3 regions of the Janthinobacterium sp. SUN118 genome follow, and region 3 is predicted to be linked to each of the others. Evidence: predicted binding sites of a transcription regulator. Region 3 holds the regulator's gene; each other region holds the start of a gene.

Region 1 (10,600 bases), on a different contig from region 3:
GCATGATACCAGCTACGGCGCCGGCGCCAAAGTCGCCGGCCCCCGCAAAGCCGGCCGATGGCGTGCCTTTCCTTTGTTTTTGCGCAAGGAAACGGCAGATTCGGCACGGCTTCGACTAAAATCGCGCATTCTCTCGGCTTACCTTTTATATACGATGGCCATGCATTCCGACTTTTCCCTGTATCTGGCGAGCAGCACGCAGATTGACGGCGACCATCCCGCCGTGCGCGCCAGGGCGGCCGCGCTGGCCGCCGGCGCGACGGGCGATGCCGCCATCGCGCGCCGCTGCTTTGAATTCGTGCGCGACGAGATAGCCCACAGCTGGGATTACCAGCGCAATCCCGTCACCTGCCGCGCTTCCGACGTCTTGCAGCATGGCACCGGCTATTGTTATGCGAAGAGCCACCTGCTGGCCGCGCTGCTGCGCGCCAATGGCATTCCTGCCGGCCTGTGCTACCAGCGCCTGGCCGTCGGCGAGGTGGGGCCGCCGTTTTGCCTGCATGGCTTGAACGCCGTGTATCTGCAGGATTTCGGCTGGTACCGCATCGATGCGCGCGGCAACAAGCCGGGCGTCGACGCGGCCTTCGTGCCGCCGCGCGAGCAGCTGGCTTTTCCCGTGCTGGCGCCCGAGGAACGCGACTTGCCCGAAATCTGGCCGGAACCGTTGCCGCAAGTGGTGGCCGCGCTGACACGGCACGCCACCGTGCACGACGTGGCCGCGCACTTGCCCGATTTGCAGATGCTGCCCAAATAATGCAAAAGTAAAAATAATCCAAAGAAAGCAATAATGAAAATAGTCTATATGAGTCTGATGGGCGTCCTGCTGCTGGCCGGTTGCGGCAGCAAGGGCGAGAGCGGCGGGCAATCGAGCGCCGCGCGCCTCGATGGCAAGGAAAAGGGCAGCGAGTTTCTTGCCTATGAGCACAACGTCAGCGTCGATACGCACGAGGCCCAGGTGCGGCCCCTGTATGAAAAAGTGGTCGCCGCCTGCAAGGCCGATACGGACAATGGCTGCCTGCTGCTCGATTCAAGCATCGACAGCGGCCGTTACGTGCACGCGCGCATCAGCATGCGGGCCAAGCCGGCCGGCATCAGGAAGCTCGTCGCGCTCGTTGCCGCCGAAGGCGACGTCATCAGCCAGGGCACCAAGGTGGAAGACCTGGGCCGCCCCGTGCTCGACAGCAAGAAGCGCCTGGACATGCTCAAGCAATACCAGGCGCAGCTGCAGGACCTGGAAAAGCGTTCGGGCGCGAATGTCGACGCCCTGATCAAGGTGACCAAGGAACTGGCCACCGTGCAGGTGGAACTGGAGCAGGCGACGGCGGCCAACGCGCTGTTGATGCAGCGCATCGACACGGACTTGCTGAACGTGGCCATCAGCGCCGAAGGCCGCCAGTCGTTCTGGACGCCCGTCAAGCGCGCGCTGGGCAATTTCACGGACAACCTGTCGGAAGGCGTGGCCAACGCCATCACGGCCATGGCCTACATCCTGCCATGGCTGCTCGCCTTCGTGCTGCTGTTCCCGCTGGGGCGCAATGGCTGGCGCCGCCTGCGCGGCGCGCCGCGCAAGGCTTGACGCGCCCGGCGCACCGTTTGACGGCAAGTTGAAACCTGGCTGCACAGTCCTTGTGCAGCCAGGTTTTTTTTCGTGCGGGATTGCCTCGGGCGCACCATGGCGTGGCGCGCGCCCCGTGCCGCACGCCTGGCGGCGCTGGCATGCATTCTGCTTTAACAACAGCGTATGCCCCAGTCCGACAACCACGCACCCACCACAGGAGTCTCCATGTCACGACGCATCATCTTGAAAGCGGCAGCAGCAGGCGCACTGGCCCTGGCCGCCTCGGCATTCACGCAGGCGGCGCTGGCCGCCGACACGATCAAGGTGGGCATCTTGCACTCCTTGTCGGGCACCATGGCCATTTCCGAAACGTCGCTGAAAGACGTGGCCTTGATGACGATTGCGGAAATCAATGCCAAGGGCGGCGTGCTGGGCAGGAAGCTGGAAGCCGTCGTCGTCGACCCGGCATCGAACTGGCCGCTGTTCGCGGAACAGGCGCGCCAGCTGGTGGCGCAGGACAAGGTGGCTGTCGTGTTCGGCTGCTGGACGTCCGTGTCGCGCAAGTCGGTCTTGCCGGTGTTCAAGGAACTCAACAGCCTGCTGTTCTATCCCGTGCAATACGAGGGTGAGGAACTGGAAAAGAATGTGTTTTATACGGGCGCCGCTCCGAACCAGCAGGCGATCCCGGCCGTGGAATACCTGATGAGCAAGGATGGTGGCGGCGCCAGGCGCTTCGTGCTGCTGGGCACGGATTATGTGTATCCGCGCACCACCAACAAGATCCTGCGCGCCTTCCTGAAAAGCAAAGGCGTCAAGGACAGCGATATCAGCGAGGTCTACACGCCGTTCGGCCACGCCGACTATCAAACGATCGTCGCCAACATCAAGAAGTTTTCTGCGGGCGGCAAGACGGCCGTCATTTCCACCATCAATGGCGATTCCAACGTGCCGTTCTACAAGGAGCTGGGCAATGCGGGCTTGAAAGCCACCGACGTGCCCGTCGTCGCGTTTTCCGTGGGCGAGGAAGAGCTGCGCGGCATCGATGCCAAGCCGCTGCTGGGGCATCTGGCGGCGTGGAATTATTTCGAATCCGTCAAGAATCCCGTCAACACGGCCTTCATCAAGCAGTGGAAGGCGTATGCCGTGGCGCAAAAGTTGCCGAACGCGGCTTCGGTCGTGACGAACGACCCGATGGAAGCGACCTATGTCGGCATCCACATGTGGGCACAAGCCGTGGAAAAGGCGAAATCGACGGACACGGACAAGGTGATCGCCGCCATGGCGGGCCAGAGCGTGAAAGCACCATCGGGCTTTACCCTGACCATGGATGCGACGAATCACCACTTGCACAAGCCCGTGATGATAGGCGAGATCAAGGCCGATGGGCAATTCAATGTCGTGTGGAAAACCAGGGAGCCGATACGCGCCCAGCCGTGGAGCCCATTTATCAAGGGCAATGAGGGCAAGCAGAAGCTGTAGGCGCTATTCACCCACCAGCAAATGCCGGGGGCGGGCCCTGAGGGGCCGACCCCAGTCCTCGCCTTTGGGGTAAGCGCTCGCCCCGTGCAGTTTTTCCATGGAACTTACAATGAGGTTCATCCCCAAACTGCTGCTCCTTGCCTGTCTATTGATATTCCCGCTCGCGCAGGCCGCCATCCCTCCCGACCTGCTCAAGCCGCTGGCCGGCGGCGACCCCGACGCCCGCGTGGCCGCCGTCGCGCAGATCGCCGCCCTCGCCACGCCCGAGGCGGCCAAGGTCCTGCAAGCCTTGCAGGACGACGCCCTGCATGCGGCGCCCGACGGCCAGGTGTATATCGTCGATGGCGAGCAAGCGTATGACCCGGCAAGCGGCAAGAGCGTGCCGCTGCCCGATGGCATCGATGGCATGATGGTCAACAACCGCTTGCGCGCGGCCGTGGCGGGCGCCCTGTCGGGGCTGAAGCTGCTGGCGCCGGAACGGGCCACGCGCCTGGCTGCCGCGCAGGCGCTGCAACAGTCCGTCGACCCCGCGCAGCTCCCCCTGATCCGCACGGCGCTGGCGCAGGAAAACGATGCTGACATTAAACAGATCTTGCAGGTGCTGATCGCCAGCGCCAACCTGCAGGCGCCGGACGCGGCCACGCGCAGGCAAGCCGTGCAGGCGCTGGCGGGCAGCAGCGATGCGCGCCTGCTGCCCGTGCTGCACGCCATGCTGGAGCGCGGTGCCGATGGCAAGGCCAGCGAGCCCGATGAAGCCGTGCAGCTGGCGGCCATCGACACCATGCGCCAGATCAAGGGACGAGTGTCGCGCATGGAGATCGCCGGCAATGTGTTTTACGGCATCTCGCTGGGCAGCGTGCTGCTGCTGGCGGCGCTGGGCCTGGCCATCACATTCGGCTTGATGGGCATCATCAACATGGCGCATGGCGAACTGCTGATGATAGGCGCTTACACGACGTATCTGTGCCAGCTGTTTTTCCGCACCTACTTGCCCGCCATGCAGGATGCGTATTTGCTGGCCGCCTTGCCGGCCGCCTTTCTCGTGGCCGGCCTGGTCGGCGTGGCGCTCGAGCGCACGGTGATCCGCTGGCTGTACGGGCGGCCGCTGGAAACCCTGCTGGCCACCTCGGGCATCAGCCTGATCCTCATGCAGCTGGTGCGCACGCTCTTTGGCGCGCAAAACGTGGAAGTGGCCAACCCGGCCTGGATGTCGGGCGGCGTCACCGTGCTGGGCGGCCTCGTGCTGCCGTACAACCGCCTGGCCATCATCGGCTTTGCCATCGTCGTCGTGGTGGCCGTGTGGCTGATCCTGAACAGGACGCGGCTGGGCCTGTTCGTACGCGCCGTCACGCAAAACCGCCGCATGGCCGACTGCGTGGGCGTGGCCACGGGCAAGGTCGACATGCTGACCTTTGGCCTCGGTTCCGGCATCGCCGGGCTGGGTGGCGTGGCGCTGTCGCAGCTGGGCAATGTGGGGCCGGACCTGGGGCAAAGCTATATCGTCGATTCCTTCATGGTGGTGGTGCTGGGCGGCGTGGGCCAGCTGGCCGGTACGGTCATCGCCGCGCTGGGCCTGGGCGAAGTGAATAAATTCCTCGAGCCGGTGGCGGGCGCCGTGCTGGCGAAGATCGCCATTTTGATATTCATCATCATTTTTATCCAGCGCCGGCCGCAGGGCCTGTTTGCCATGAAGGGACGTAGCGTCGAATGATTACATCCTATCGAGCCCAGGCTGGCCTGTTCACGCTGCCGATGTGGATGGCGATTGCCGCCTGCACGGTGCTGGCGGCCATGCTGCCAGTTTTCAATCTGCTCTTTCCTGACGGGCATGCGCTGCATGTGTCCGCCTACACGGTGGCGCTGGTGGGCAAGTTCCTGTGCTACGCGCTGGCCGCGCTGGCGCTGGACCTCGTGTGGGGCTACACGGGCATCCTGTCGCTGGGGCACGGCGTGTTCTTTGCGCTGGGCGCGTATGCGCACGGCATGTATCTGATGCGCGCCATCGGCACGCAGGGCCAGTACCGCAGCAGCTTGCCCGACTTCATGGTCTTTCTCGACTGGAAAACCTACCCGTGGTACTGGGCGTTTACCGACCATTTCTGGTACTGCATGGCGCTGGTCGTGCTGGTGCCGGGCGTGCTGGCTTTTGTGTTTGGCTACTTTGCCTTCCGTTCGCGCATCAAGGGCGTGTATTTTTCCATCATCACGCAGGCCATGACGTATGCCTTCATGCTCTTGTTCTTCCGCAATGACACCGGCTTTGGCGGCAACAACGGCTTCACGGACTTCAAGACGATATTGGGCCACAGCGTCACGGCGCCCGCCACCCGCGCCGTGCTGTTCCTGCTGACCCTGGCCTTCCTGCTGGCAGCGCTGGTGGGCGCGCGCGCCATCGTGACATCCAAGCTGGGCAGGGTCTTGCAGGGCGTGCGCGACAGCGAGGCGCGGCTGATGTTCCTCGGCTACAACCCGCTGTGGTTCAAGCTATTTGTCTGGACCCTGTCCGCCATGCTGTGCGGCATCGCCGGCGCCCTGTACGTGCCGCAGGTGGGCATCATCAACCCGTCCGAAATGTCGCCGGCCAATTCCATCGAAATGGTGGTGTGGGTGGCCGTGGGCGGGCGCGGCACCCTGATCGGCCCCATCCTGGGCGCCTTTACCGTGAACGGCTTGAAGAGCTGGTTCACGGCGGCCATGCCGGAACTGTGGCTGTTCGCGCTGGGCTTGCTGTTCATCGTCGTCACCCTGTTCATGCAGCAAGGCATGCTCGGTGTATTGCGCAAGCTCAAGCGCAACAAGGCTGCCGTCGTGGCGGAGGAGGCCGCATGAGCATCCGCATGTTGCCCGGCATGGCCAGCGCCGAAGCTGGCCCGACCTACTCGCGCGTGAAAGGCGAGGGCGTCGACACGACGCATGGCGCCATTCTTTACCTGGAAGACATCACCGTCGCATTCGACGGCTTCAAGGCCATCAACAAGCTGAGCCTCGATATTTCCGTGGGCGAGTTGCGCTGCATTATCGGCCCGAATGGGGCGGGCAAGACCACGATGATGGACGTGATCACCGGCAAGACGCGGCCCACGTCCGGCACGGCCTGGTTCGGCCAGACCATGAACCTGGCCGCCATGACGGAGGTGGAGATCGCCCACGCGGGCATCGGCCGCAAGTTCCAGCGTCCCACCGTGTTCGAGCAGCATACGGTGTTCGACAACCTGGAGCTGGCCATGAAGATGGACAAGCGCGTGGCACCCGCCTTGTTTGCCCGGATCACGTCCGAGCAGGAAGGCAAGATCGCATCCATATTGCGCTTGATCCGCCTCAATGGCCACGAGGCGCGGCTGGCTGGCTTGCTGTCGCATGGGCAAAAGCAGTGGCTGGAAATCGGCATGCTGCTGATGCAGGAGCCGCAGCTGATCCTGCTGGACGAGCCCGTGGCCGGCATGTCGGATGCGGAAACGGCGCGCACGGCCGAGCTGCTCAATGAATTGCGCGGCAAACATTCCATCATGGTGGTCGAGCATGACATGGGTTTCGTCACGGACATCGCGCAGCAGGGCATCGTCACCGTGCTGCACGAAGGGTCCGTGCTGGCGCAGGGCCGCATGGAGCAGGTGCAAGCCGACGAGCGCGTCATCGAAGTCTACTTGGGAAGGTAAGCCATGCTGGAAGTCGAACAACTGAACCAATATTATGGCTCCTCGCACACTTTGCGCGGTGTCAATCTCACGGCGCGCCAGGGCCAATGCCTGGCCTTGCTGGGCAGGAATGGCGTGGGCAAGACGACGCTCCTGAAATGCCTGATGGGCGTGTTGCCCGTGGCGCAGGGCAAGGTGATGTTCAATGGCCGCGACATCACGCGGCTGGCGCCGCATGCGCGCGCCAGGCTGGGCATCGCCTACGTGCCGCAGGGGCGCGACATCTTTGCGCGACTGACCGTCGAGGAAAACCTGCTGATGGGCATGGCGGCCAGGAAGGGCAGGCAGGCTTCGCGCATCGATCCGCACGTGTATGAACTGTTTCCGGTATTAAAAGAGATGCTGCAGCGGCGCGGCGGCGACTTGTCCGGCGGGCAACAGCAGCAATTGGCCATCGCCCGCGCCTTGCTGGCCGAGCCGCAATTGATCATCTTCGACGAGCCGACGGAAGGCATTCAGCCCTCCGTCATCAAGGATATCGGCCGCGTGATCGCGCTGCTGAAACAGCGTGGCGACATGGCCATCGTGCTGTGCGAACAGTATTTCGATTTCGCCCGTGAACTGGCTGACGAGTTTATCGTGCTCTCGCGCGGCAGTGTCGTCGCCAGCGGCACGGCGGCGCAGATGGCGGGCGACGAGGTGAAGCGGCACCTGGCCGTGTGAGGTCAGACGAGCTGGAACCAGCCCAGCACGGCGCCGGCCGCCAGCAGCCACAGCAAATGAATCTTCGTGCGCCAGATGAGGATGCCCGCGACGATGGACAGGCTCCACAGGGGCCAGTCGGTGGCCAGGGTATGGTTGGCGCCGCCCAGTATCATGCCGGTGGAAATGAGCAGGGCGACGACGATGGGCGCCATGCCTTGCTTGAAGGCGCGCACGGGGCGCAGGTCGCGGTTGCGGTAGGCCCAGCGGGCCGCCACGTAGGTGAGGGTGGTGCTGGGCAACATGATGCCGACCATGGTCACGAATACCCCGAAATAGGCGGCCGCGTAGCTGCCCGCGTTCATGCCCACGTTCCAGCCCATCAGGGCGACGAACAGTACGTTGGGGCCCGGTGCGGCCTGGGCGATGGCGATCGACTCATTGAACTGGACCTGCGTCAGCCAGCCGTGCTGTTCGACGAGGAAGCGGTGCATTTCCGCCGTGGTGGAAATGGCGCCGCCGATCGACATCATGGACAGCATCAGATAGTGGCCGAACAGGTTCAGCCAGTCCGCCGTGCTCAACACCAGTTGCACGGGCGGGTTCATGGCGACAGCTTGCGGTAGGTCAAACAGCAGCCGATGCCACCGAGCCCCAGCAGGATGTACAGCAGGGGCCAGCGCAGCACGGCCACCATCAGCACGCCCAGCCCGGCGAGGGGCAAGGTCAGCCACAGGGACAGCGGGTGCTTGCCCAGCGCGGCGGCCAGTTTCACGCCCGTGGCGGCGATCATGCCGGCCGAGACGGCGGCCATGCCGCGCAAGGCGCCCGCCACCTGCGGGTTGGCGCCCAGGCGCGTGTACAGCACGCCGAGCACGAGCACGATGACGAGCGGCACGGCCAGCATGCCGGCCATGGCCGTGAGCGCGCCTTTCAAGCCGAAATAGCGCCCACCCACCATCAATGACAGGTTGATCACGTTCGGGCCGGGCATGATTTGCGCCACCGCCCAGTCCTCGAGGAATTCCTCCTGCGTCAGCCAGCGCTTGCGTTCCACCATCTCGCGCTGGATCACGGCCAGCACGCCGCCGAAACCCTGCAGGGCCAGCCAGGTGAACGAGAAAAACAGGTCGGCAAGCGAGGCGGGCTGCGGGCGGGGGCGGTCGGGCGGGGCGGGGGAGGGCGAGGACATGGCTGATTATCACCGTGGCCGAGCGCGCTTGTCCATCGCTTTCAGGAAGGACTGTGGCGGCAGGAAAAAAACCGTGGCTCATGTTCGCCTGCCATTGACATCGAGAATTTATCGGCAATACTTTATCGGCAATACTGCCGCTGTCCATGTCCGTACGGGCGCAGGGCTTCCACCCGCTGCGCCTTTCCCGCCCCCATGTCCCCCTTCGCAGGAGTTGTCTACCATGCTTAATTCCCAAGAAACGCTGCATATGCCCGACAAGACAGTGGCGCGCCATGCCAGGGTCGACCAGAAGATGTGCGATATCGTCAACCTGGGTATCGCCGTGCAGGCTGCCTTCAGCACCTTGTGCGCGCTGGAATACCTGAAGTCATACAATATCGACCCTGTACTGATCGAGCGCGTGCTGCTGCATCCGGAGCAGCGGCGCCAGACCGTGCATTGAGTATCTGTGCAGCAACTGTGTTGCCGGTAGCGCCGACCCCGGCGTTATCGAATTGATCATTACGGCTCAGTTATGCACAAATGATGGGTTGGCGAAATTGCCGAAATAATTTTCATGTGATTATGTGTGAGTTTCTAAGTGTTTGATTTTATTCTGTTTTATTTTTGCTGTTTGATTGAGCAGTTTATTGAAAGCCGCACTGGCTGCGGCTTTGAGGGCTGTCAATAGGCCCTTATCCACAAAGATATCCACAGTCCGTGTGGATATCTGAAAAAGCGCTTAACAATCCGCCACTTAGGATATTGAGGCAAATCAGCGTGCGCGATTTGCCGCCGCGAGCGGGAAAAAGCGGCCGTGGACAAGGGCTGTATGCCCATCCAGTGCTCTTGTTTTTTGACTAAAAGTAGCGCGCGCCGCCTACGGCTTGCCGCCGGATGGCAAGGCGGCCTGGTCGCCGCGCCGGGCCAGGGCCGCGGCCAGGTCGCTCACCTGCTGCTGCGCTTCGCGCAGCGTGGCGTAGGTGCGCAGCGAAGCGATCACGGTGGTAAACAGCTTGCGCGTCGTCAAGTCGGTCTTGCACCAGAAATCGTTGATGTCGTAGTCGATGATGATGCGGTGTTCGAGTGCCTGGCCGGGCTGGCCCGTGCGCAGGATGATGCGCACGGCGCTGTTGTGCAACTCCTCGCGGATCTGGCGCGCCACTTGCAGGCCGGCATCCTGGGTTTCCATGATGACGTCGAGCAGCACGACGGCGATGTCGGGCGTGCCGCGCAGCACGGTGAGCGCCTCGGCGCCCGAATACGCGTGCAGAAAACTCAGCCTGCGCCCCTGGAAGCTGGCCTGGCTCAGGGCGAACTTGGTCACCACGTGCACGTCGACATCGTCGTCGACGATCAGCACGCGCCAGGGCGGGGCGCTGGCCGCTTCGGGCGCGGTGTCGCTGTGCAGCGGCTCGTCCACCAACCAGTCCGGTTCGCCTGCCGTCTTGCTGTCGCTATCCATATCCATGCATTTATCCAACGTTGATCGTGCCCGCCTACTCCACACTATGCCAGTCCGCGGGGTTTGTCAAAACAATGCTGTTCAGGCAAGCTCGTGCCAGCCGCTGCCCGCCTTCGCGGCAAAAATATATTTTCATGGTGGCAAAGAAACTTTGATCAAGCGCAAAAACCTGACTGCAAGTCATTGATTTCATTGGGGTAAAAAAATGCCTGTGAAATCAGCAAATTGTTGAAACCCGCATCAATACTGGCGTTGCGGCTTGTCAAGAGGGGCTTATCAACAACTTTATCCACAGTTGCTGTGGATATCTAAAAAAGCCGTGCAAAAACCGGGGCTTAGGGGCCGATGGCGAGCCTGCTTCACGCGGCCTGGCCAGGCGCTGTCAGCGCGGCAAACGCATGCAGGAAGCGTTGCTTGGCTTCGGCCGGTCCCATGGCGTCGATTATACCGGGCAAGGGGGCGATGCCGTCAAGGTAGGCCCAGCGTTCGGCCGAGTGGGGCATCAGGTCGCGCTTTTCCGTGGCCAGCGCGATCAGGTCGGCCCGTTTGATGGGCGCGTAATCGGAGAAGTCCAGGCCGTAGGTGGC
Region 2 (10,600 bases), on a different contig from region 3:
CCTGTCCGTCAGCGCCGACCAGCTGGCCGTGGCCATCGAACTGCCGCTGTGGAACCTCGATGAAAAGCAGATGCTGGCCATCATGCGCAGCACGCTGGGCAAGCGCGACCTGGTGGCCAGCGCGCTCACGCCGGGCATCGGCAGGGAGGCGCTGGCCCTGCGCCGCAATGCGCACGGCGGCTTCGACAGCCTTTCCGTGCTGCCCGACGATGCCGGCCTGCTGGTGGCGAGGCGTCCGGTGACGATGGCCGGACAGGTCATCGGCGGCGTCGCCGTGTATGCCACGCCGGCCCTGCTGCACGCGCAGCTGCGCCAGCGCGCGCTGGCCATCGGCGCCATGATCGTGGCGCTCGACGTGATCCTCGTGGCCAGCATCTGGCTCGTGCTGTGGTGCCTGATGCTCAAGCCCCTGCGCGCCATCGGCCAGTACGCGGCCGGCGTCAGCGCGGGGCAAAGCGAGGCCTTCGGCACGCCGCCGCAAGCGTGGTTCGCGGGCGAGCTGCGCACCCTGTACCGCTCGATCCGCGACATGGTGGCGCTGCTCGACAGCCGCTACCGCGCCTTGCAGCGCAGCGAGGAGCGCGTGCAGATGGCCACGGGCGCGGCCAGCATCGGCATCTGGGACTGGAACGTGATCGGCGATGAACTGCAGTGGGACGAGCAGATGTACGCGCAGTTCAAGGCCGATGCGGGCAGCGGCACGCCGCCGGCGGCCATCTGGCGCGCGGCGCTGGTGCCGCAGGACGTGGCGGCGACCAAGGCGGCCCTGCGCGCCGCGCTGGCGTCCGGGCACGCGTTTTCGCACGAGTACCGCATCCTGTGGCCCGATGGCGGCATCCGCTACATCAAGGCCGACGCCGTGATCTTCCGCGACGGCGCGGGCCAGCCCATGCGCCTGGTCGGCTCGAACTACGACATCACGGCGCACCGCGAGGCGGAGCTGGAACTGCTGCGCCACCGCCACCACCTGGAGGAGCTGGTGGCCGAGCGCACGGGTGCGCTGTCGGTGGCGGTCAGCCAGGCGCAGGCGGCCAACCGCGCGAAGAGCACCTTCCTCGCCAACATGAGCCACGAGCTGCGCACGCCCTTGAATTCCGTGATCGGTTTTTCGCGCCTGATGGCCGCCTCGCCCAACATGCAGCCCGATGAAAAGCGCAACCTGGCCATCATCCACCGCTCGGGCAATCACTTATTGACCTTGATTAATGAAATCCTCGAGCTGTCGAAGGGCGAGGCGGGACGGCTGCAGCCGCAGGCGGAAGTGGTGGCGCTGGCGCCGCTGCTGCAGGAAGTGATGGACATGCTGGGCATGCGCGCCGAGCAGCAGGGCCTGGCGCTGCGCCTCGATTGCGTGGCCGTGCCGCAGGCGGCCGTGCTCGATGCGACGCGCCTGCGCCAGGTCTTGCTGAACCTGATGTCGAACGCCGTCAAGTTCGCGGGCGGCGGCAGCGTGACCTTGCGCGTGCGCGGCGAGCGGCTCGACGGCGATGCCTGGCGGCTGTCGTTCGCCGTCAGCGACACGGGCGTCGGCATCGCCCTCGACGACCAGCAGCGCATCTTCGAGCCCTTCGTGCAGGCCGACAGCGCGGGCGCGAAGGATGGCACGGGCCTGGGCCTGGCCATCTCGCGCGAATTCGTGCAGCTGATGCAGGGCGAGCTGACGGTGGAGTCGGTGCCGGGGCAGGGCGCCACTTTCCGTTTCAGCATACCCGTGCAGGCGGCTCCGGCGCCATCGGTCGCACTGGCCTCAGCGCCGGCGCCATTGCCGCAGCCGCCAGCGCCCGACATGCGGCCGGCGCTGCGGGCGCAGGACCTGGCGCCGCTGGCGCAGGACGAGCGCGCCGCCTTGCTGGCGGCGCTGCGCGCATTGAACCTGGCCCGCGTGGCGCAGCTGCTGGCCGCCTTGCCGGCGGCGGCGGGGCCGTTGCTGGAGCCATTGCAGGCGATGCTGGAGCGGCACGAGTATCGCCAGTTGTGCGCGCTGCTCGAGGCGGAGGACGTGCCGGCGCAGCCGTGAAAGTGTGGACTGACAACATCGAATTGTTTGAAAAGACGGCCAAAGTGCCGCTGGTGGATGGTGCTAAATTGCAATAAAGATTATGATGATGGTATGTAGTTCACCGCAAAGAAATGTCTTGTCCAGTGCGGCGCCAGCGCGCCGCGCCTCATCCAAAGCTGAGAGAACTGCTACATGCACCGCGATTTTTCGGAAGTGAACGCCAAGGGCGAAGTACTGATCGTTGAAGACACGCCGGCTTCGCTGAAACTGTTGAGCGACTTGCTGGGCGGCGCCGGGTATGCGGTGCGCCAGGCGCCGAACGGCGAACTGGCCCTGTGGACGGCGCAGGCGCGCCCGCCGGAGCTGATCCTGCTCGACGTGCGCATGCCCGGCCTCGACGGCTTTGAAGTGTGCCGCCGCCTGAAGGAGATTCCCTCGCTGCGCCAGGTGCCCGTGATCTTCCTGTCGGCGCAGTACGATACGGATGACAAGGTGCGCGGTTTCGCGCTGGGCGCCGTCGACTTCATCGCCAAGCCGTTCCAGGCCGAGGAAATCCTCGCCCGCACCGACGCCCACGTGCGCCTGGGACGGGCGCAGCTGCAGCTGGCGCAGGAGCGCGCCAACCTGGAACGCCGCGTGGCCGAACGCACGGCGGAGCTGGAACAGGTGGCCAGCACGCTGGCGCGCGAAGTGCAGATCCGCCGCGCCAACGAGGAATTGCTGCGCCTGTCCGGCCAGGTCTTCGAAGCCACCCAGGACGCCATCCTGATCACCGATCCGGCCGGCGTCATCGTCACCTCGAATCCCGCGTTTACGCGCATCACCGGCTATACGGCGCAGGAAGTGCTGGGCACCGACATCATGCGCCTGCATGCGCAGTACACGGGCGAAGCCGTGCTGCTGGCCATGCGCCAGGGACTGCGCAGCAGCGGCTGCTGGTCGGGCGAGGTGCAGACGCGGCGCAAGAGCGGCGACACCTATCCCTGCCTGCTCAGCGTCTCCACCGTGCATGGCCCGGACGGCGCCGTCGTCAATTACGTGGGCGTCTTCCTCGACATCAGCGAGCGCAAGGCCGAGCAGCACCTGATCGATTTCCTGTCCTACCACGACGCGCTGACGGGCTTGCCGAACCGCGTGCTGATGCGCGAGCGCTTCGAGCAGGCGCGCGTGAACGCCGTGCGCGACGGCCAGCAGGTGGTGCTGATGTGCCTGGACCTGGACCGCTTCAAGAACATCAACGACTCGCACGGCCAGGCCGTGGGCGACAAGGCGCTGCAGGTGGTGGCGCGCTTCCTGACGGGCTGCGTGCGCGAAGGCGACACGGTGGCGCGCCAGGGCGGCGACGAATTCCAGATCCTGCTGCAGGACGACGCCCTGTTGGGGCGTACGCTTGCGCTGGCGCAAACCATCCTGGCCGGCCTGCGCGAGGAGCTCAGCGTCGACGGCGAGCGCCTGGCCCTGACCACCAGCATCGGCATCGCCCTGTGTCCGGCCGACGGCGACAGCCTCGACGACCTGCTGCGCCACGCCGACACGGCCCTGGTGCGCGCCAAGGAAATGGGGCGCGACCACTACGCCTTCTTCACGGAGCGCATGGGCAGCGATATCCGCGCCCGCCTGGCCATGCAGCAGCAGCTGCGCGGCGCCATCGGCCGCGATGAATTCGAGGTGCACTACCAGCCGCAGATGTGTCTGCGCACGGGCGCCATGCTGGGCGCGGAAGCGCTGCTGCGCTGGGATAATCCGGTGCTGGGCAAGGTACCGCCCGGCCTGTTCATCGCGCTGGCCGAGGAATACGGCTCGATTACGGCCATCGGCGAATGGGTGCTGGAAAGCGTCTGCGCGCAGATCCGCAGCTGGCACGACGCGGGCCTGGGCAGCATCAAGGTGGCCGTCAACCTGTCCGGCAAGCAGTTCGCGCAGGACCGCACGGTGCCGTTCGTCGAGGCGACCCTGCGCAAGTACGGCATCGCGCCGGCCTGCCTGGGCATCGAAATCACGGAAAGCACGGTGATGGGCGATCCGGACAAGGCCGTGGCGGCCCTCACGCGCCTGAAGGATATCGGCGTCGGCATTTCGCTCGACGACTTCGGCACCGGCTATTCCAGCCTGGGCTACCTGAAGCGCTTTCCCATCGACGTGCTGAAAATCGACAAATCCTTCGTCGACGACGTCACCACCAGCAGCAGCGACGCGGCCATCGCCCGCTCCGTCATCTCGCTGGCGCACAACCTCGACATGCGCGTCATCGCCGAAGGCGTGGAAACGCGCGCGCAGGTCGATTTCCTGACGGAGCACGGCTGCGACGAAATGCAGGGCTATTATTTCAGCCGCCCGCTGGCCGCCGCGCCTTTCACGGCGCTGCTGCGCGAACGGCGCGTGCTCGACGTGGCGTAAGCACGCCGCCGCGCCCTGCATGCGCCGCGGTGCGCCGGCCGCACCATTGCGGTGCGGCTGCCGCAGGACGGTGCAGCATTCTCACCATTCCTTCTCTTGAAGCTGGCACATATCCTGCTTAGGTCATTGCTTATTTACGCGATCGCCTTGCATGCCAGACAGCACCTCTCCAGCCACGCCCCATGAGGCCAGCGCGCACAGCGCCTGGCAGGCGCGTTTGCGCCTGGGCTTTGCGCTGGACGCTGGCGTCAGCCGCCTCGTCGAGCGCACCCACAGCGGCCCCCTGCGCGTGCAAAAGCCGCTGTATCCGGAAGGCGAAGGCGTCTGCCACGCCATCATCATCCATCCGCCCGGCGGCGTCGTGGGCGGCGACCAGCTGGCCGTGAACGCCACGGTGGGCGACGGCGCGCATGCCCTCCTGACGTCGCCGGGCGCCGCCAAATGGTACCGCGCCAACGGCCACGTCTCGGGCCAGCATGTCGCGCTGCGCGCCGGCGCCGGCGCGGCCATCGAGTGGCTGCCGCAGGAAAGCATCTTCTTCGACCAGGCTTGCGTGCGCCTGCGCCATGAAGTGGAGCTGGCGACGGACGCCAGCTACATCGGCTGCGACATCGTCTGCCTGGGCCGCAGCGCCTCGGGCGAAACGTTCAACACCGGCAGCATCGCCCAGCACGTGCAGATACGCCGCGGCGGCAAGCTGCTGTGGTGGGAGCAGGGCGTGCTGGCCGCCGGCGGCGCGCTGATGGCCAGCCCGCTGGGCCTGGCCGGCCACAGCGTGTGCGCCACCCTGATCGGCGTCGGCCCGCCGCTTGTCCCCGCCGTGCTGGCCGCCTTGCGCGAGATCAAGGTGCCGGCCGGCGCCGCGTTTGGCGCCACGCAGATGAAATCGCTGGTGGTGGTGCGCCTGCTGTGCGGCGACAGCGAGGCGGCGCGCCACATCATGCTGGCCGCCTGGCAGCTGCTGCGGCCCGCCTTGCTGGGGTGCGACGCTGTTGTTCCGCGCAGCTGGAATACCTGACGATGAAAGGAAAGACATGGACCTGACCCCCCGCGAAAAGGACAAGCTGCTGATCTTCACGGCCGCATTGCTGGCCGAGCGGCGCCTGGCGCGCGGCCTGAAGCTCAATTACCCGGAAGCGGTGGCGCTGATCAGCGCCGCCATCATGGAAGGCGCGCGCGATGGCAAGTCGGTGGCGCAGCTGATGTCGGACGGCACAAGGATACTCGCGCGCGCCGACGTCATGGACGGCATCGCCGAGATGATCCCCGACATCCAGGTGGAAGCGACTTTCCCCGACGGCAGCAAGCTGGTGACCGTGCATCACCCGATACCGTAGTTTTCTGACCGGCCAGGGCGCCATCCGCGCCATGGCTGTTTTGCGCCGGCGACCGGCCGGCAAGCGTTGCGATCTTTGAAGGAGTCCCACATGACCCCAGGCGAGTACAGATTGGAAGAGGGCGAAATCAGCCTGAATGCGGGCCGCGCCACGGCCACCGTGGTGGTGGCCAACCGGGGCGACCGGCCGATCCAGGTCGGCTCGCATTTTCACTTTTTCGAAGTCAACCCGGCGCTGTCGTTCGAGCGCTGGCGCGCGTATGGCATGCGCCTCAATATCACGGCCGGCACCGCCGTGCGTTTCGAACCGGGGCAGCAGCGCACGGTGGAGCTGGTGGCGCTGGCGGGCGAGCGCAGGGTCTTCGGCTTCAATGGCGAAGTGATGGGCGAACTGCAGGACACCCCACCGGGAAAGGATTGAGATGGCCAGCATTCCCCGCAGCGCGTATGCCGAGATGTTCGGCCCCACCACGGGCGACCGCATCCGCCTGGCCGATACGGAGCTGTTCATCGAGATCGAGCATGACTACGCCATCTACGGCGAAGAAGTGAAGTTCGGCGGCGGCAAGGTGATCCGCGACGGTATGGGCCAGTCGCAGCGCTGCGCGGCCGAGGTGATGGACACCGTCATCACGAATGCCGTCATCCTCGACCACTGGGGCATCGTGAAAGCCGACATCGGCCTGAAAAATGGCCTGATCTACGGCATCGGCAAGGCGGGCAATCCGGACATCCAGCCCGGCGTCACCCTGGCCATCGGCGGCGCCACGGAGATCATCGCCGGCGAAGGCATGATCGTCACGGCCGGCGGCGTCGACACGCACATTCACTTCATCTGCCCGCAGCAGATCGAGGAGGCGCTGATGAGCGGCGTCACCACCATGCTCGGTGGCGGCACGGGACCGGCCGTCGGCACGGCCGCCACCACCTGCACGCCGGGGCCATGGCATCTGCACGCCATGCTGGCGGCCGCCGACGCCTTCCCGATGAACCTGGGCTTCATGGGCAAGGGCAATGTCAGCCTGCCGCTGCCCCTGGAAGAGCAGGTGCGCGCGGGCGCCATCGGCCTCAAACTGCACGAGGACTGGGGCAGCACGCCGGCCGCCATCGACAACTGCCTGTCGGTGGCCGAGCGCATGGATATCCAGGTGGCGCTGCACAGCGACACGTTGAACGAAGGCGGCTTCCTCGAGCACACGCTGGCCGCCTTCAAGGACCGCACCATCCACACCTTCCACACGGAAGGGGCGGGCGGCGGCCATGCGCCCGACATCATCGCCGCCGTCGGCCAGGCCAACGTGCTGCCTTCGTCGACCAATCCCACGCGCCCGTTCACCGTCAACACGCTCGACGAGCACCTGGACATGCTGATGGTGTGTCACCACCTGGATCCGGCCATTGCGGAAGACGTGGCATTTGCCGAATCGCGCATCCGCCGCGAAACCATCGCCGCCGAAGACATCCTGCACGATATCGGCGCCATCTCGATGATGTCGTCCGATTCGCAAGCCATGGGCAGAGTGGGCGAGGTGATCATGCGCACCTGGCAGACGGCGCACAAGATGAAGGTGCAGCGTGGCGCCCTGGCGCCCGACACGGCGCGCAGCGACAACTTCCGCGCCAAGCGCTACATCGCCAAATACACGATCAACCCGGCCATCACGCATGGGATTTCGCACGTGGTGGGCTCGATCGAAGCGGGCAAGATCGCCGACATCGTGCTGTGGAAGCCGGCCTTCTTCGGCGTCAAGCCGTCGATGATACTCAAGGGCGGCATGATCGCCGCCGCGCAGATGGGCGACCCGAACGCCTCGATTCCCACGCCGCAGCCCGTGCACTACCGCATGATGTTCGGCGCCTTCGGCGGCGGCCTGAAAAAGTCGTTTACCTTTGTCTCGCAGGCGGCCTGCGAGCTCGATATCGGCCACCAGCTCAAACTCAATAAATCCGTCATCGCCGTGAAAAACATGCGCGGCTTGCGCAAGCACGACATGGTCCACAACAGCGCCACGCCGCACATGGAAGTGGACCCGGAAACCTATGCCGTGCGCGCCGACGGCCAGCTGCTGGTGTGCGAAGCGGCCGCCGTGCTGCCCATGGCGCAGCGCTATTTTCTATTTTAAGGGGGAGACATCATGCTGACTTTGCATACCAAACTGGGGCCGGATGATACGCGCGAACCCGGCGCGCAACTGGTGCTGCCCTACGACCAGCGCGAAAAATGCCGGCTGCGCGCCGTGCTGTCGAACGGCGACGACGTGGCCGTGTTCACCGTGCGCGGCACGGTGCTGCGCGACGGCGAGCGCATGACGGGACCCGGCGGGCAGGTGGTGCGCATCGTCGCCGCGCGCGAATCGACCTACCTGGTGCGGTGCGCCGACGCGCACACCCTGCTGCGCTGCGCCTTTCACCTGGGGAACCGCCACACGCAGGCGCAGGTGGGCGACGGTTTCTTGCGCATCCGCAAGGACGTGGTGCTGAAGGAGATGCTGGAAGGCTTGCAGGCGACCGTCACGGAAGAAAGCGCGCCGTTCGAGCCGGAGGCGGGCGCGTATGGCGGCGGCCATGGCCACCACGATGGCCATGGCCAGCACTTGCTGGCGCCCGTGCCGCTGCGGCAGAAAATCCACCGTCCCGGCGATGCGCCTGGCGCCGCCTGATGCAGGCCTCGGCCCTGCTGCATCTGCTGCAATTTGCCAGCCCGGCCCTGCCGATCGGCGCCTACAGCTATTCGCAGGGGCTGGAAGCGGCGCTGGAATCGGGCCTGGTGCATGACGCGACCACCGCGCGCGGCTGGATCGCCCGGCATCTGGCGCAGGTGGTGGCGCGCTGGGAGGCACCATTGTGCTGGCGGCTGATGCAGGCGTTCGAGCAGCAGGATCTGTGCGCCGTGCAGCGCTGGAGCGAGCGTTTCATCGCTTCGCGCGACACGGCGGAGTTTCGCGCCGAAACCATCCAGATGGGCTATTCGCTGACCAAGCTCCTGGCCGAACTGGGCGTGGCCGACGGCGTACTGATCGACATGCTGCAGGGCCAGCCGGAAGTGGCGCTGCCGACCGCGTATGCGTGCGCCGTGGCGGCGCTGGCCATTCCGCGCGAAGAGGCGCTGCTGGCCATGCTGTTCGCCTGGGCGGAAAACCAGGTGCTCGTCTGCGTGAAATCCGTGCCGCTGGGGCAGGTGGCGGGCCAGCGCCTGCTGCTGTCGCTGCGGCCGGAGCTGGAAGCGGCGGCCCTGACGGCGCAAACCTTGCAGGACGACGAGATGGGCAACTGGGCGCCCGGCCTGTCGCTGCTGTCGATGCGGCACGAAGTGCAGTACAGCCGGCTGTACCGTTCCTGAACCATTAATGAGAGAGCAAAAATGACATCGATTACCTCGAATCCGCTGCGCGTGGGCATAGGCGGCCCCGTCGGCTCGGGCAAGACGGCGCTGTGCGAAATGCTGTGCAAGGGCATGCGCGCGCGCTATGACATGGCCGTCATCACGAACGACATCTACACCAAGGAAGACATGGAAATCCTGCTGCGCGCCGATGCCTTGCCGGCCGAGCGCCTGATGGGCGTGGAGACGGGCGGCTGTCCGCACACGGCCATCCGCGAAGATGCGTCGATCAACCTGGAGGCGATCGCGCGCATGCAGGCAGATTTTCCCGACCTCGACTTGATCCTGGTCGAATCGGGCGGCGATAACCTGGCCGCCACCTTCAGTCCGGAATTGTCGGACCTGACCATTTACGTGATCGACGTGGCCGGCGGCGAAAAAATCCCGCGCAAGGGCGGACCCGGCATCACGCGCTCCGATTTGCTCATTATCAACAAGACGGACCTGGCGCCATATGTGGGCGCCAACCTGGACGTGATGGCGCAGGACGCCAGGCGCATGCGCGGCGAGCGCCCGTTCGTCTTCACCAACCTGCGCAGCGGCGACGGCGTGCAGGTCGTGATCGATTTTATCCGCGAGCAAGGTTTGCTCGACCAACCAGGCAAGGAGCTGCAATGAGCGCAAGACTGATGACGAAAACGGCCGCCGTGGCCGCCCTGTGCCTGCTGGCGCTGCCCGCCATGGCGCATCCCGGCCATGGCGAGAGCGCCGGCTTCCTGGCCGGCCTGGCCCATCCGTTCACGGGCCTCGACCATTTGCTGGCCATGCTGGGCGTGGGTCTCTGGGGCGGCCAGCAGCGGCGCGGCCTGGCGCAACCGGGCACCTTTCTCGGCATGATGCTGCTGGGCGCGCTGGCCGGCATGGTCGGCTTGACCGTGCCCGGGCTGGAAACGGGCATTGCCGCCACGGTGGCGCTGGTGGGGCTGGCCATCGCGCTGGCGCTGGCCATGCCGAACTGGCTCGGCATGGGGCTCGTGGGCCTGTTTGCGCTGGCGCATGGCAATGCGCATGGGCAGGAATTGCCGGCCGCGTCGGCCGCTTGCGGCTTCATGCTGGCCTCGGCCACCTTGCTGTTTGCCGGGCGCTTCATGGGCCAGGTGATGGCCGAGCGCATGCTGCGCGTGGCCGGCGTGGCGCTGACGGCCGCCGGCGTGGTACTGATGGGAATGAATTAGGCGTCGGGGCGGCGTTCCGACAACACGATGGGCGCCGCGTTTTCAGGGTGCAAGCCCTGGTGGCCCGCATACACGGCGGCGATGGCCGCCATGTCGGCATCCTTGTCGCCCGTCAAGTCGATGTGGTCGACGACGCCCAGCACCTTGTTCGGATAGTCGATGTAGACCAGCAGCAGCGGCACCTTGGCGGCCAGCGCCAGGTGATAAAAGCCGCTCTTCCAGTTCGGGCGGTAGCTGCGCGTCGCTTCCGGCGTGATGGCCAGCCAGTACCAGTCGGCGGCCAGCATGCGCTCGGCCTGGCGGCCGATGGT
Region 3 (10,600 bases):
CGACTCGCCATGAGTGGCGATTAATGTTGCCAAGGAGTTCGCCCTGGCAAGGGCGAACCGTGACGCAGGCACGCAGCCATGCTGCGTCAGTTCCCTGCTGCACCAACGACTCTCCATGAGTGGCGATTAATGTTGCCAAGGAGTCCGCCCTGGCAAGGGCGAACCGTGACGCAGGCACGCAGCCATGCTGTGTCAGTTCCCTGCTGCACCAACGACTCGCCATGAGTGGCGATTAATGTTGCCAGGGAGTCCGCCCTGGCAAGGGCGAACCGTGACGCAGGCACGCAGCCATGCTGCGTCATTTTCCTGCTGCACCAGCGACGCGCCATGAGTGGCGATGAACGCCGGAGGCAGACCCGTCGACAACAATTAAATGTAACCAACACTAAGGCTCCAAATGCAATAATTTGTAAAGATAATTGCCTTCGAGGCAGAGCACCGATCTTTATTGTATGATCGGTATATGCATATGGTCCTTATTACCGGAATATCCGGCTCCGGCAAATCCGTGGCACTCAATGTGCTGGAAGATACCGGCTACTATTGTGTCGACAACCTGCCGCCGGCGCTGCTGCCCAGTCTGGTGCAAACCCTGCTCGATGAAGGCACACCGCAACTGGCCGTCGCCGTCGATGCACGCAGCGCCGAGTCACTGACCAGCCTGCCGCACAATGTGGCGCTGCTGCGCGACCAGGGGCATGACGTGAAGGTCATGTTCCTGACAGCCACCACGCACTCGCTGGTGGCGCGCTTCTCGGAAACGCGGCGCAGCCACCCGCTGTCGCATGAGCTGCGTCCGAACCAGAATCCGGCCAGCCGCCGCACCCTGATCGAATGCATCTCGGAAGAGCGCGAACGCCTGTCGGCCATCGAACAGCTGGGCCATGTGATCGACACCTCGGAACTGAGCGCCAACAAGCTGCGCGCCTGGATCAAGGATATCGTCGCCTCCGAACGGGCGCCGCTGACCCTGTTCTTCGAATCGTTCGCCTTCAAGCTGGGCGTGCCGCTCGACGCCGATTTCGTCTTCGACGTGCGGGCCCTGCCGAATCCCTATTACGACCTGGCCTTGCGCCCGCTCGACGGCCGCGACGCGCCCGTGATCGCCTTCCTCGATGCGCAACCGAGCGCACTCGAGCTGTTGGCCGACATACGCGCCTTCATCGAGAAATGGTTGCCGTCATTCAAATCCGACAACCGCAGCTACCTGACGGTGGCGCTCGGCTGCACGGGCGGCCAGCACCGCTCCGTGTACATGGCGGAACGGCTGGCGCAGTATTTCAGCCCGAATGAACGCGTCGTCCTGCGCCACCGCGAACGTAGCTAGAACGCCAAGCGACCGCGCGTCGCTTGTATTTGGCCCTGTTAATTCAGATGGCAAAGCGGATGCGCTTGCGCCGGCCAGACCGGTGCAAAGAAGCGCGCCACCATGGCCGCATCGACCTCGTCCAGGCTGGCCGGCTGCCAGCGCGGCGCATGGTCCTTGTCGACCACGAGCGCGCGCACGCCTTCAAGCACCTCGCCATGCGTAAAATTGTGGCGCACCAGCGTGCGCTCCATGCGCAGGCAATCGGCCACGCCCAGGTGTGCGCCCCGCTGCAGTAATTCCAGGGTGACCGACATCATCAGCGGCGAGCGCAGGCGCATTGCCGCCAGCGCCTTGGCCGCGAACGCACTGTCATCCTGCGCCAGCGATGCCATGATGGCCGCCACGGAAGCGGCACTGAAATGGCGGTCCAGCACCGTGCGCACGGCCGCCAGCGCAGAGACGCCCACCTCGGCCTGGAATGACGCCGCCAGGGCCTTGATGGCCACCGGCAAGCCTTCACCGGGCGTCGACTCGAACAGGGCCGTCAGCGCCTCCATGGCCGTCTCCGGCAGATACACATCGGCCAGCCCCGTGTACAGCGCATCGGCCGCGCCGATGGTCAGGCCCGTCAAGCCCAGGTACAGACCCAGCTGGCCAGGCAGGCGCGACAGGAAATAGCTGCCGCCCACATCGGGAAACAGGCCAATATTGACTTCCGGCATGGCCATGCGCGTGCGGCCCGTCACGATGCGCAAGCGGTTGCCGGGGCCGGCCTGCGCCACGCCCATGCCGCCGCCCATCACCACGCCATCCATCACGGCGATATACGGTTTCGGATAGAAATGAATTAAATGATTTAAAGCATATTCTTCTGTAAAGAAATCTTCCAGCAGCGCACTGCCGCCCTGCGGCGTGGCCCGGCCCGCATCGTAAAAGAAGCGGATGTCGCCGCCGGCGCACAGGGCTTTTTCGCTGCTCGAGCGTATCACCACGGCGTCCACCTGCGGATCGTCGCGCCAGGCCAGCAAGGCGGCACTCATGGTGCGCACCATCTCCAGCGACAGGGAATTCAAGGCTTTCGGGCGGTCGAGCACAATGTGCGCGGTGCGGTTGCGGATAGAGGTGTGGACGAAGTCGCTCATGGCAGGCAGGCAAGAAGTGAAAGTGCCAACATTCTAGCGCCTGCAGGAACAACCTTGCGTTCGGCCAGGCGATCCGTGCGCAAGGGTGACGGGCGCAAAAAAGGGCGCAAGATGTGCGCCCTTAGTTGATCACAACTGCTGGAAGCGGGTGGCCTTAGACGGCGACGACGGCTTCATCCTCTGAGTTGTCTGGCAGATGCTTGATCGCCTCTTTACCGTGCCCTTGCACTTTGCTTTTGTATTTCATCACTTGCCGGTCCAGCTTGTCGATCAGGGTATCGATCGCGGCATACAGGTCTTGCGCCAGGCTTTCCACATAGACGGTCTTGCCACTCAGACGCAGGTTGACTTCGGCCTTTTGACGCTTTTCTTTCTCTTTGAGGTTGTCCACGGTCAGAATCACGGCGATATCGATAACGTGATCGAAATGACGTTTCACGCGCTCCAGCTTCGTTTGTACGTATTCACGAATGGCTGGTGTCACTTCGAGATGATGTCCGCTGATGGTGAGATTCATACACACTCCTAAAGATGATCGGGTTCGTGCGGTGTCCATCGTATCCGGCCCGCAGAGGAACCGAAAAAACTACAAGCACTTACGCAGACTCACTGGCGGAATTTTCAACGCTTCCCGGTATTTGGCAACAGTACGTCGCGCAATCACCATGCCTTGTTCTCCCAGCATGTCCGCAATCTTACTGTCGGATAAAGGATTTTTAGGGTCTTCTGCTCCTGTCAGTTGCACGATCAATGCCCGTATCGCCGTCGATGACGCTTCGCCCCCCGCTTCGGTGGCGACGTGGCTACCAAAGAAATATTTCAACTCGAACATGCCGTGCGGGGTCAGCATGTACTTTTGAGTTGTTACCCGCGAGATAGTACTCTCGTGTAAACCCAGTGTATCAGCTATTTCACGGAGCACAAGGGGGCGCATGGCAACGGCCCCATGCGAGAAAAAGTTCTTTTGTCTTTCTACTATCGCCTGCGCCACGCGCAGGATCGTGTCGAAGCGCTGGCGCATATTCTTGATCAGCCACTTGGCTTCCTGCAACTGTGCCCCCATGGCGCCCTCACCCTTGCCCTGCTTGAGCAGGTTGGCATACATGGCATTGACGCGCAGGCGCGGCATGACGTCATTGTTCAGGGTCACCTGCCAGCCATTGCGCGCGCGCTTGACGACCACGTCCGGCACCACGTAGTCGGAAACGTCGGAGGCGAACACGGCGCCCGGGTGCGGATTGCACAGGCGAATCACGGTCTGCGCCTCGCGCAAGTCTTCGTCGTCGCAATCGAGGGCTTTTTTCAGCTTGTTGAAATCGCGCTGGGCAAACCAGGCCAGGTGCTTTTCCACGATGACGATGGCCATGCGGCGCGTCACCAGGGCGATATGCGGCAAACGCTTGATTTGCAGCGCCAGGCATTCGGAGGCGTTGCGCGCCCCCACACCCGGCGGATCGAAGCTTTGCAGCAGCGCCAGCGCCGTGCGCAGCTCGTCGGCATCGATGTCCAGCTCCGCCGGCAGGCGCGCCAGGATGTCGTCGAGCGACTCTTCCAGGTAGCCATTGTCGTCGAGCGCGTCGATGATCAGCTCGACCAGCGCGCGGTCGCGCAATTCGAGCACCGTCACGCGCATCTGCTCCATCAGGTGTTCGCGCAAGGTGCAGTGATGGGCTTCGAGTTGCGGACGGGCATCCTCGTCGTCGGGCGTCTTGCCCCGGCTCGCTTCGCTCCAGTCGCTGTCGCCGCCATCCATGGCGGCCGGACTCTCGCCCGCCTCACCGTCAAACCCATCCGCTTCGGCCGGCGCCGCGGGCGCCTCCTGGCTGGGTGGCTGGGGCGGTGCCTCGGCCGGCGCGGCCGTCGAACTCAAGGCGCCATCGGACAGCAGGCGCAACGAGCGGTCGAGCGGATCGTCGAGACGCTCGAGCAGGGGATTGTCCGTCAACAGCTGCTCTAGCTCCTGGTGCAATTCCAGGGTAGACAATTGCAACAGGCGTATCGATTGCTGCAACTGCGGCGTCAGTGCCAAGTGCTGCGAGGTGCGCAGCTGCAATGATTGTTTCATTGGCTCACATGCGGAAGTGTTCGCCCAGATAGACCCGGCGTACCGACTCGTTCGCGATGATGTCGTCGGGGCGTCCCGACGCCAGCACCGAGCCCTGGTTGATGATGTAGGCACGGTCGCAGATACCCAGCGTCTCGCGTACATTATGGTCGGTGATCAGCACGCCGATATTGCGCTCCTTCAAGAAACGCACGATGCGCTGGATTTCGATCACGGCGATCGGGTCGACGCCGGCGAACGGTTCGTCGAGCAGCACGAAACGCGGGTCCGTGGCCAGCGCGCGGGCGATTTCCACGCGGCGGCGCTCGCCGCCCGACAGCGACAAGGCCTGGTTCTCGCGCAGCTTTTCAATCTGCAAGTCGGCCAGCAATTTATCCAGGCGCTCCTCGATCTCGGCCTTCGTCAATGGACGGCCTTCGACGGTCTGGATTTCCAGCACGGCGCGGATATTGTCTTCCACCGTCAGCTTGCGGAAAACGGACGCTTCCTGCGGCAGATAGGACAGGCCCATCTGCGCGCGGCGGTGGATCGGCAGCCTGGAAATATCCACGCCGCTGATATCGATGGTACCGCCATCCGACGGCACCAGGCCGACGATCATGTAGAACGAGGTGGTCTTGCCGGCGCCGTTCGGGCCCAGCAAGCCCACCACTTCGCCGCATTCGACTTGCAGCGAAACATCATGTACGACTTGCCGCTTGCCATAGGTCTTTTGCAGCCCGCGGACGATCAGGGTACTGCCGCAACGTGTATTTTCCATTATTTCTTTCCTGGCGCGGGCGCCGCCGGCGCTTTCTCCGCCGCGGGTGCCTTGGTCTTCGGCTGGATCACCATGCGCACGCTGCCGGCTCCCGGGGAGCTGGTGCCGCTGTCGGTATTTTCCATATTGAACACTTCATTGCGGCTGTCATACGAGATGAAGGCGCCGTTGGCCACATCGGTGATTTTCGTGCCTTCCAGGCGCGTCAGCTTGGCCTTGGAAAACAGTTTCACCACTTCCGTCTTGTTGTCGTATTCCACGCGCTCGGCTTCGCCTTCCACCCACAGGTCGCCCGCGCCATCGCGCTTCTGGCGGAAGGTGGCCAGCTTGCCCGGATCGGCCCAGAAGGTGATGAATTGATAGCCTTGCGGATCTTCCGTGATCAGGGCCCGGCCCGCCTTCATGGTCAAGGTACCCTTCACCAGCACCACGTCGCCCGTCAGGGTACGTACTTGCTTGATGTCATCCATCTGGCCGCGCTGGGCGGTGATGACGGCTTCCTTGTCGGAATCGGCCTTCTCGGCATGCGCCGCCCCCATCACGCCCAGCGAGCAGACGGTCGAGAATAGGGTCAACAGCAAGATATTCTTCATAGTATGGTTTCCTTGTTTCATTCTGTCATTGTGCCGCCGCGGCCGGGCGCGGTCTCGGCGGGAGGACGATGCGCAGCGACTGCTGCACTTCCACCACGCCGGTGGCGTTATTGGCCTTCATGCCCACGCCTGTCACCTGATTGGTTCCCATTAGCATGTCGACCGGCACGTCCGTTTCCATGCGCTCTTCATCAGGGAACACCGTCAGCGCTTCCGTCTTGAGCGTCAGGTTCTGCGCCTTGGGGCTGGCCACGCGGTCGATCACGACCTTGCGGTGCAGCTGCAATCGGCTATTGCCCTGGTCGATATGCGCCAGTTCCGCGTTCATGTTCATCGGCGGCATGTCGGGCGTCAGCTTGCGCACGAAAGGCTGGTCGATATCGGATGAATCATCGGCCGGGTAATGCGTGAGCTTGGTGCCGGACACGATGTAGCTGGGCTTGCCCGTCAAATCCATGCGCACCAGGCTGAAATTGGTGACAAAATAGTCGGGTTCGTCCAGGTGCTTGCTGGCCGTCATGTCCTGGCCATTCTTGTTCATCACTTCGAGCAGCCAAAAGCTGCCCAGCGCGAACGCGACCGCTCCCAGCACGGTAAAAATCATGCGCCAGCGATGGGCGCCTCCTGGCTTACGCATATTGCTTCACTCTTTCAAATGTTACTGGCGGCAAGGCTCGCGCCTCACTCCAGGAACGGCGCCATGACGCGCACATAGTTGTCCTGTGCACGCAGCAGGAATTCGCAAATCTCGCGCACGGCGCCACGGCCGCCGCCGGCCTGCGTCACATGGTGGGCCAGATCCAGCGCTTCCGGGCGGCCGCCCGGCACGCTGACGGCAAAGCCCACGCGTTTCAGGATGGGGGCGTCGATGACGTCGTCGCCGATATAGCCGCATTGCTCTTCCGTCAAGCCCGTCAGCGCCAGCAATTCGCGAAACGGCGTCAGCTTGTCGTGGCCGCCCTGATGCACATGGGTAATGCCCAAATCTTGCGCGCGGCGTGCCGTGATGGCCGAGCGGCGCGCGCTGATGATGGCCGTCTGCACGCCCGATTCCTGCAGCAGCTTGATGCCCAGGCCATCATACACATTAAACGTCTTCATCATTTCGCCGTCCGGGCCGAAATGCAGGCTGCCGTCGGTGAGCACGCCATCGACGTCAAAGATCATCAGTTTGACCTTGGCCGCGCGTGCCAGGTTGTCCGCCACGCTCTCCATCAGATCACCTTCGCTTGTGTCAGGTCATGAATATGCAGTGCGCCGACCAGTTTGCCATCGGCGTCGACCACCAGCATCTGGTTGATGCGGTACTGCTCCATCACGGCCACGGCATCGACGGCCAGGCGCTCGGGCGCGATGCTGCGCGGCTGCGCATGCATGACGTCGCGGATCGCCACTTTCGTGAAATCCTGCACGCGCTCGAACATGCGGCGCAAGTCGCCGTCGGTAAACACGCCCACCGGGCGGTTGTCCGCGTCGACGACGGCCGTCATGCCCATGCCCTTCTTCGTCATTTCCTCTAGCGCCTGCAGCAACGATGCTTGCACGGCGACTTTCGGCACCTGCTCGCCACTGCGCATGACGTCATGCACGTGCGTCAGCAGACGGCGGCCCAGGGCGCCGCCCGGGTGCGAGCGGGCGAAATCTTCTTCCTTGAAGCCGCGCAAATCCAGCAGCGCCACGGCCAGCGCATCGCCCAGGGCCAGGGTGACGGTGGTGCTGGCCGTCGGCGCCAGGTTCAGCGGACAGGCTTCTTTCTCAACAGAAATATCCAGATGCACGTCGGCCAGCTGGGCCAGGCTCGAATTCGGCTTGCCCGTCATGGCGATCAGCACGCCGCCCATGCGCTTGACGACCGGCATGATGGCCATCAGTTCGGACGATTCGCCCGAGTACGATATGGCAATAAACGCATCGTCCGAGGTGACCATGCCCAGGTCGCCATGGGCCGCTTCGGCCGGATGCACGAACATGGCCGGCGTGCCGGTGGAAGCGAGGGTGGCGGCAATCTTGCGCGCGATATGGCCCGACTTGCCGATGCCCGAGACGACGACACGCCCCTTGCATTCTAGCAACATTGCCACCGCGCGGCCCACACTGTCGTCCGTGGCCAGGCGCGCATGCAGCGCAACGATGGCGTCGGACTCGATCTGCAGGGTGGTGCGCGCCAGCGCCACGGCGCGCTCGGTGGTCGCCTGCATGTCAATTCGATCAAAAGCTTTCAGCATTGTTTTTTCATGGGTTACACTCATGCCCAAAGTATAAACGAATTAGGAAAGCAAAAAACTTGCCAGTCACAACAAACAACGATTTCCACTGAGCTTCCCGGGCAACCCATGTTTTCCTCGCTTGAACTGACCCTGATGTTACTCGGCAGCGCCGTACTGGGCGTGGTCGCTTTCAGAATGTTGCATTTGCCGCCCATGCTGGGCTACCTGGCGGTCGGCATCGTCATCGGCCCCCATGCGCTGGGCCTGGCGGCGGAAAACGAAGCGAGCCATACGCTGGCCGAGTTCGGCGTCGTCTTCCTGATGTTTTCCATCGGACTGGAATTTTCGCTACCCAAGTTTCTCGCCATGCGGCGCATCGTCTTCGGCCTCGGCATGGCGCAAGTGGTCACCACCATCGTCGCCACCGTCGTCTTCGGCTGGTTCGTCGCCCGCTACCTGTCCGCCTACATCCACCTGAGCTGGCAAGCCGCATTCGCCCTGGGCGGCGCACTGGCCATGTCGTCGACGGCCATCGTCTCGAAAATGCTCACGGAACGGCTGGAGCTGGAAAGCGAACACGGCCGCAAGATCATCGGCATCCTGCTGTTCCAGGACCTGGCCGTCGTGCCCCTGCTGATCCTCATCCCCGCCCTGACGCGCGATTCGGACAACCTGGCCGAAACCCTGGCCTGGGCCGGCGGCAAGGCCCTGGTCGTGCTGATCTTGCTGCTGTTCATCGGCCAGAAGATGGTGCGCGGCTGGCTGACCATCGTCGCCAAGCGCCGCTCGCAAGAGCTGTTCATGCTCAACCTGCTCCTGATCACGCTCGGTGCGGCCTGGATTACGGAACGGGCCGGGCTGTCGCTGGCCCTGGGCGCGTTCGTGGCCGGCATGCTCATTTCCGAGACGGAATTCAAGCACCAGGTGGAAGAGGATATCAAGCCATTCCGCGACGTGCTGCTGGGCTTGTTCTTCATCACCGTCGGCATGCTGCTCAATATCCGCGTCGTGCTCGACAACTGGTGGCTGGTGCTGCTCTTGCTGTGCGGCCCCGTGCTGCTGAAGTTTGCCCTGATCGCGGGCCTGGCCCGGCTGTTCGGCTCGTCGACGGGCGTTTCGCTGCGCACGGGCCTGGCGCTGGCGCAGGCGGGCGAATTCGGCTTCGTCCTGCTGAACCTGGCCGGCGGCATCAAGCTGATGGACCCCTTCGTCGTGCAGGTGGTGCTGGCGTCGATGGTGCTGTCGATGCTGGTGGCGCCCTTCCTCATCGCCAAGTCGGACGCCATCGTCATGAAACTGGCGGCCAACGACTGGATGATGCAATCGCTGGCGCTGACCAGGATCGCCACGCGCACCATGGCGTCGCAAAAACACGTGCTGATCGCCGGCTTCGGGCGCAGCGGGCAAAGCCTGGCCACCCTGCTGGCGGAAGAAAAGATCGAATACCACGCGCTGGACCTGGACCCGGAACGGGTGCAGGAGGCGCAGCTGGCGGGCGCCCACGTGTCGTATGGCGACGCGGGCCGGCGCGAAAGCCTGGTGGCGGCCGGCATCTACCGCGCCAGCGCCGTCGTGATCACGTATGCCAACACACCGTCGGCGCTCAAATTATTGCATTTGCTCAATGAGCTGGCGCCCACCTTGCCCGTCATCGTGCGCAGCCACGACGACAGCGACCTCGACCAGCTGAAAAAGGCGGGCGCGGCCGAAGTGGTACCGGAATTGATGGAAGGCAGCCTGATGCTGGCCTCGCACGCCCTGATCATGATGGGCGTGCCGCTGCGCCGCGTCGTGCACCGCGTACAGGCGGCGCGCGAAGAGCGCTATGCGTCGCTGCGCGGCTATTTCCACGGCACCAGCGACGCCGGCGACGATGCCGAGCTGGAACGCCTGCACACGGTCACCGTCAGCGACGGCGCCCAGTGCGTGGGCTTGCCCCTGAGCACGATCGACGTGGCCGCCTGCGGCGCCTTTGTGACGGCCATCCGCCGCGGCCGCGGCCGCCTTGAAGTCACGCCCGAGACCCAGCTGGCCATCGGCGACGTGGTGGTGCTGCGCGGCACAGCCGACGCCGTAGCCAAAGCAGAAACATTGCTACTGAAATAATTACTCGATCTGCGCCTGCCAGCTGACGACACGGTTGCGTCCACCGGCCTTGGCCTGGTACAGGGCCTGGTCCGCGTGCGCCACCAGTTGCTGCGCCACGGCTTCGATGGCTAGCAGCGCCGCGTCCGCCTCGAGGCTGGCCACGCCGATCGACACGCTGACCCACGTTTGCGCGCTGCCCGGCAAGTCGAACATGGTGTCGGCGATGCTGGCGCGGATGCGCTCGGCCACGAAAGTGGCGCTATCGAGGTCGGCATCGATCAGCAGCACGACGAATTCCTCGCCGCCGAAGCGTCCCAGCGCATCGGAGCGGCGCAATTCCTTGCGGATGCGCGTGGCCACTTCGCGCAGCACTTCATCGCCGCCCTGGTGGCCATGCGTGTCATTGACCAGCTTGAAGTGGTCGATGTCGATATAC

Evidence for each region. The regulator sigma-54, encoded in region 3, starts transcription at its own class of promoters, with help from an activator protein. The targets are predictions, from matches to a motif close to TGGCANGNAANCTGCTTT.
Region 1: urtA (urea ABC transporter substrate-binding protein) is a predicted target of sigma-54. The motif match lies at 1,713-1,730, and genes of this name have one in related genera.
Region 2: O0880_RS08715 (urease accessory protein UreD) is a predicted target of sigma-54. The motif match lies at 4,500-4,517, and genes of this name have one in related genera.

The regions. Positions count from the first base shown of each region.
Region 1 is NZ_JAPUBV010000001.1:1,755,707-1,766,306, forward strand. Features, by position in the region: gene O0880_RS08050 (transglutaminase family protein) at 161-754, shown strand; gene O0880_RS08055 (DUF4349 domain-containing protein) at 788-1,576, shown strand; gene urtA (urea ABC transporter substrate-binding protein) at 1,784-3,037, shown strand; gene urtB (urea ABC transporter permease subunit UrtB) at 3,147-4,748, shown strand; gene urtC (urea ABC transporter permease subunit UrtC) at 4,790-5,866, shown strand; gene urtD (urea ABC transporter ATP-binding protein UrtD) at 5,887-6,693, shown strand; gene urtE (urea ABC transporter ATP-binding subunit UrtE) at 6,697-7,395, shown strand; gene O0880_RS08085 (chromate transporter) at 7,398-7,982, opposite strand; gene O0880_RS08090 (chromate transporter) at 7,979-8,566, opposite strand; gene O0880_RS08095 (hypothetical protein) at 8,790-9,011, shown strand; gene O0880_RS08100 (response regulator) at 9,429-10,019, opposite strand; gene O0880_RS08105 (phosphohydrolase) at 10,373-10,600, opposite strand, start outside.
Region 2 is NZ_JAPUBV010000001.1:1,905,761-1,916,360, forward strand. Features, by position in the region: gene O0880_RS08705 (ATP-binding protein) at 1-2,017, shown strand, start outside; gene O0880_RS08710 (EAL domain-containing protein) at 2,192-4,396, shown strand; gene O0880_RS08715 (urease accessory protein UreD) at 4,548-5,414, shown strand; gene O0880_RS08720 (urease subunit gamma) at 5,431-5,733, shown strand; gene O0880_RS08725 (urease subunit beta) at 5,824-6,153, shown strand; gene ureC (urease subunit alpha) at 6,155-7,855, shown strand; gene ureE (urease accessory protein UreE) at 7,868-8,392, shown strand; gene O0880_RS08740 (urease accessory protein UreF) at 8,392-9,072, shown strand; gene ureG (urease accessory protein UreG) at 9,094-9,732, shown strand; gene O0880_RS08750 (HupE/UreJ family protein) at 9,729-10,289, shown strand; gene O0880_RS08755 (1-acyl-sn-glycerol-3-phosphate acyltransferase) at 10,286-10,600, opposite strand, start outside.
Region 3 is NZ_JAPUBV010000002.1:193,010-203,609, forward strand. Features, by position in the region: gene hprK (HPr(Ser) kinase/phosphatase) at 1-24, shown strand, start outside; gene rapZ (RNase adapter RapZ) at 464-1,327, shown strand; gene O0880_RS16515 (enoyl-CoA hydratase/isomerase family protein) at 1,366-2,451, opposite strand; gene raiA (ribosome-associated translation inhibitor RaiA) at 2,606-2,968, opposite strand; gene O0880_RS16525 (RNA polymerase factor sigma-54) at 3,038-4,516, opposite strand; gene lptB (LPS export ABC transporter ATP-binding protein) at 4,521-5,276, opposite strand; gene lptA (lipopolysaccharide transport periplasmic protein LptA) at 5,276-5,869, opposite strand; gene lptC (LPS export ABC transporter periplasmic protein LptC) at 5,895-6,506, opposite strand; gene O0880_RS16545 (HAD hydrolase family protein) at 6,551-7,084, opposite strand; gene O0880_RS16550 (KpsF/GutQ family sugar-phosphate isomerase) at 7,084-8,094, opposite strand; gene O0880_RS16555 (monovalent cation:proton antiporter family protein) at 8,203-10,182, shown strand; gene O0880_RS16560 (DUF484 family protein) at 10,183-10,600, opposite strand, start outside.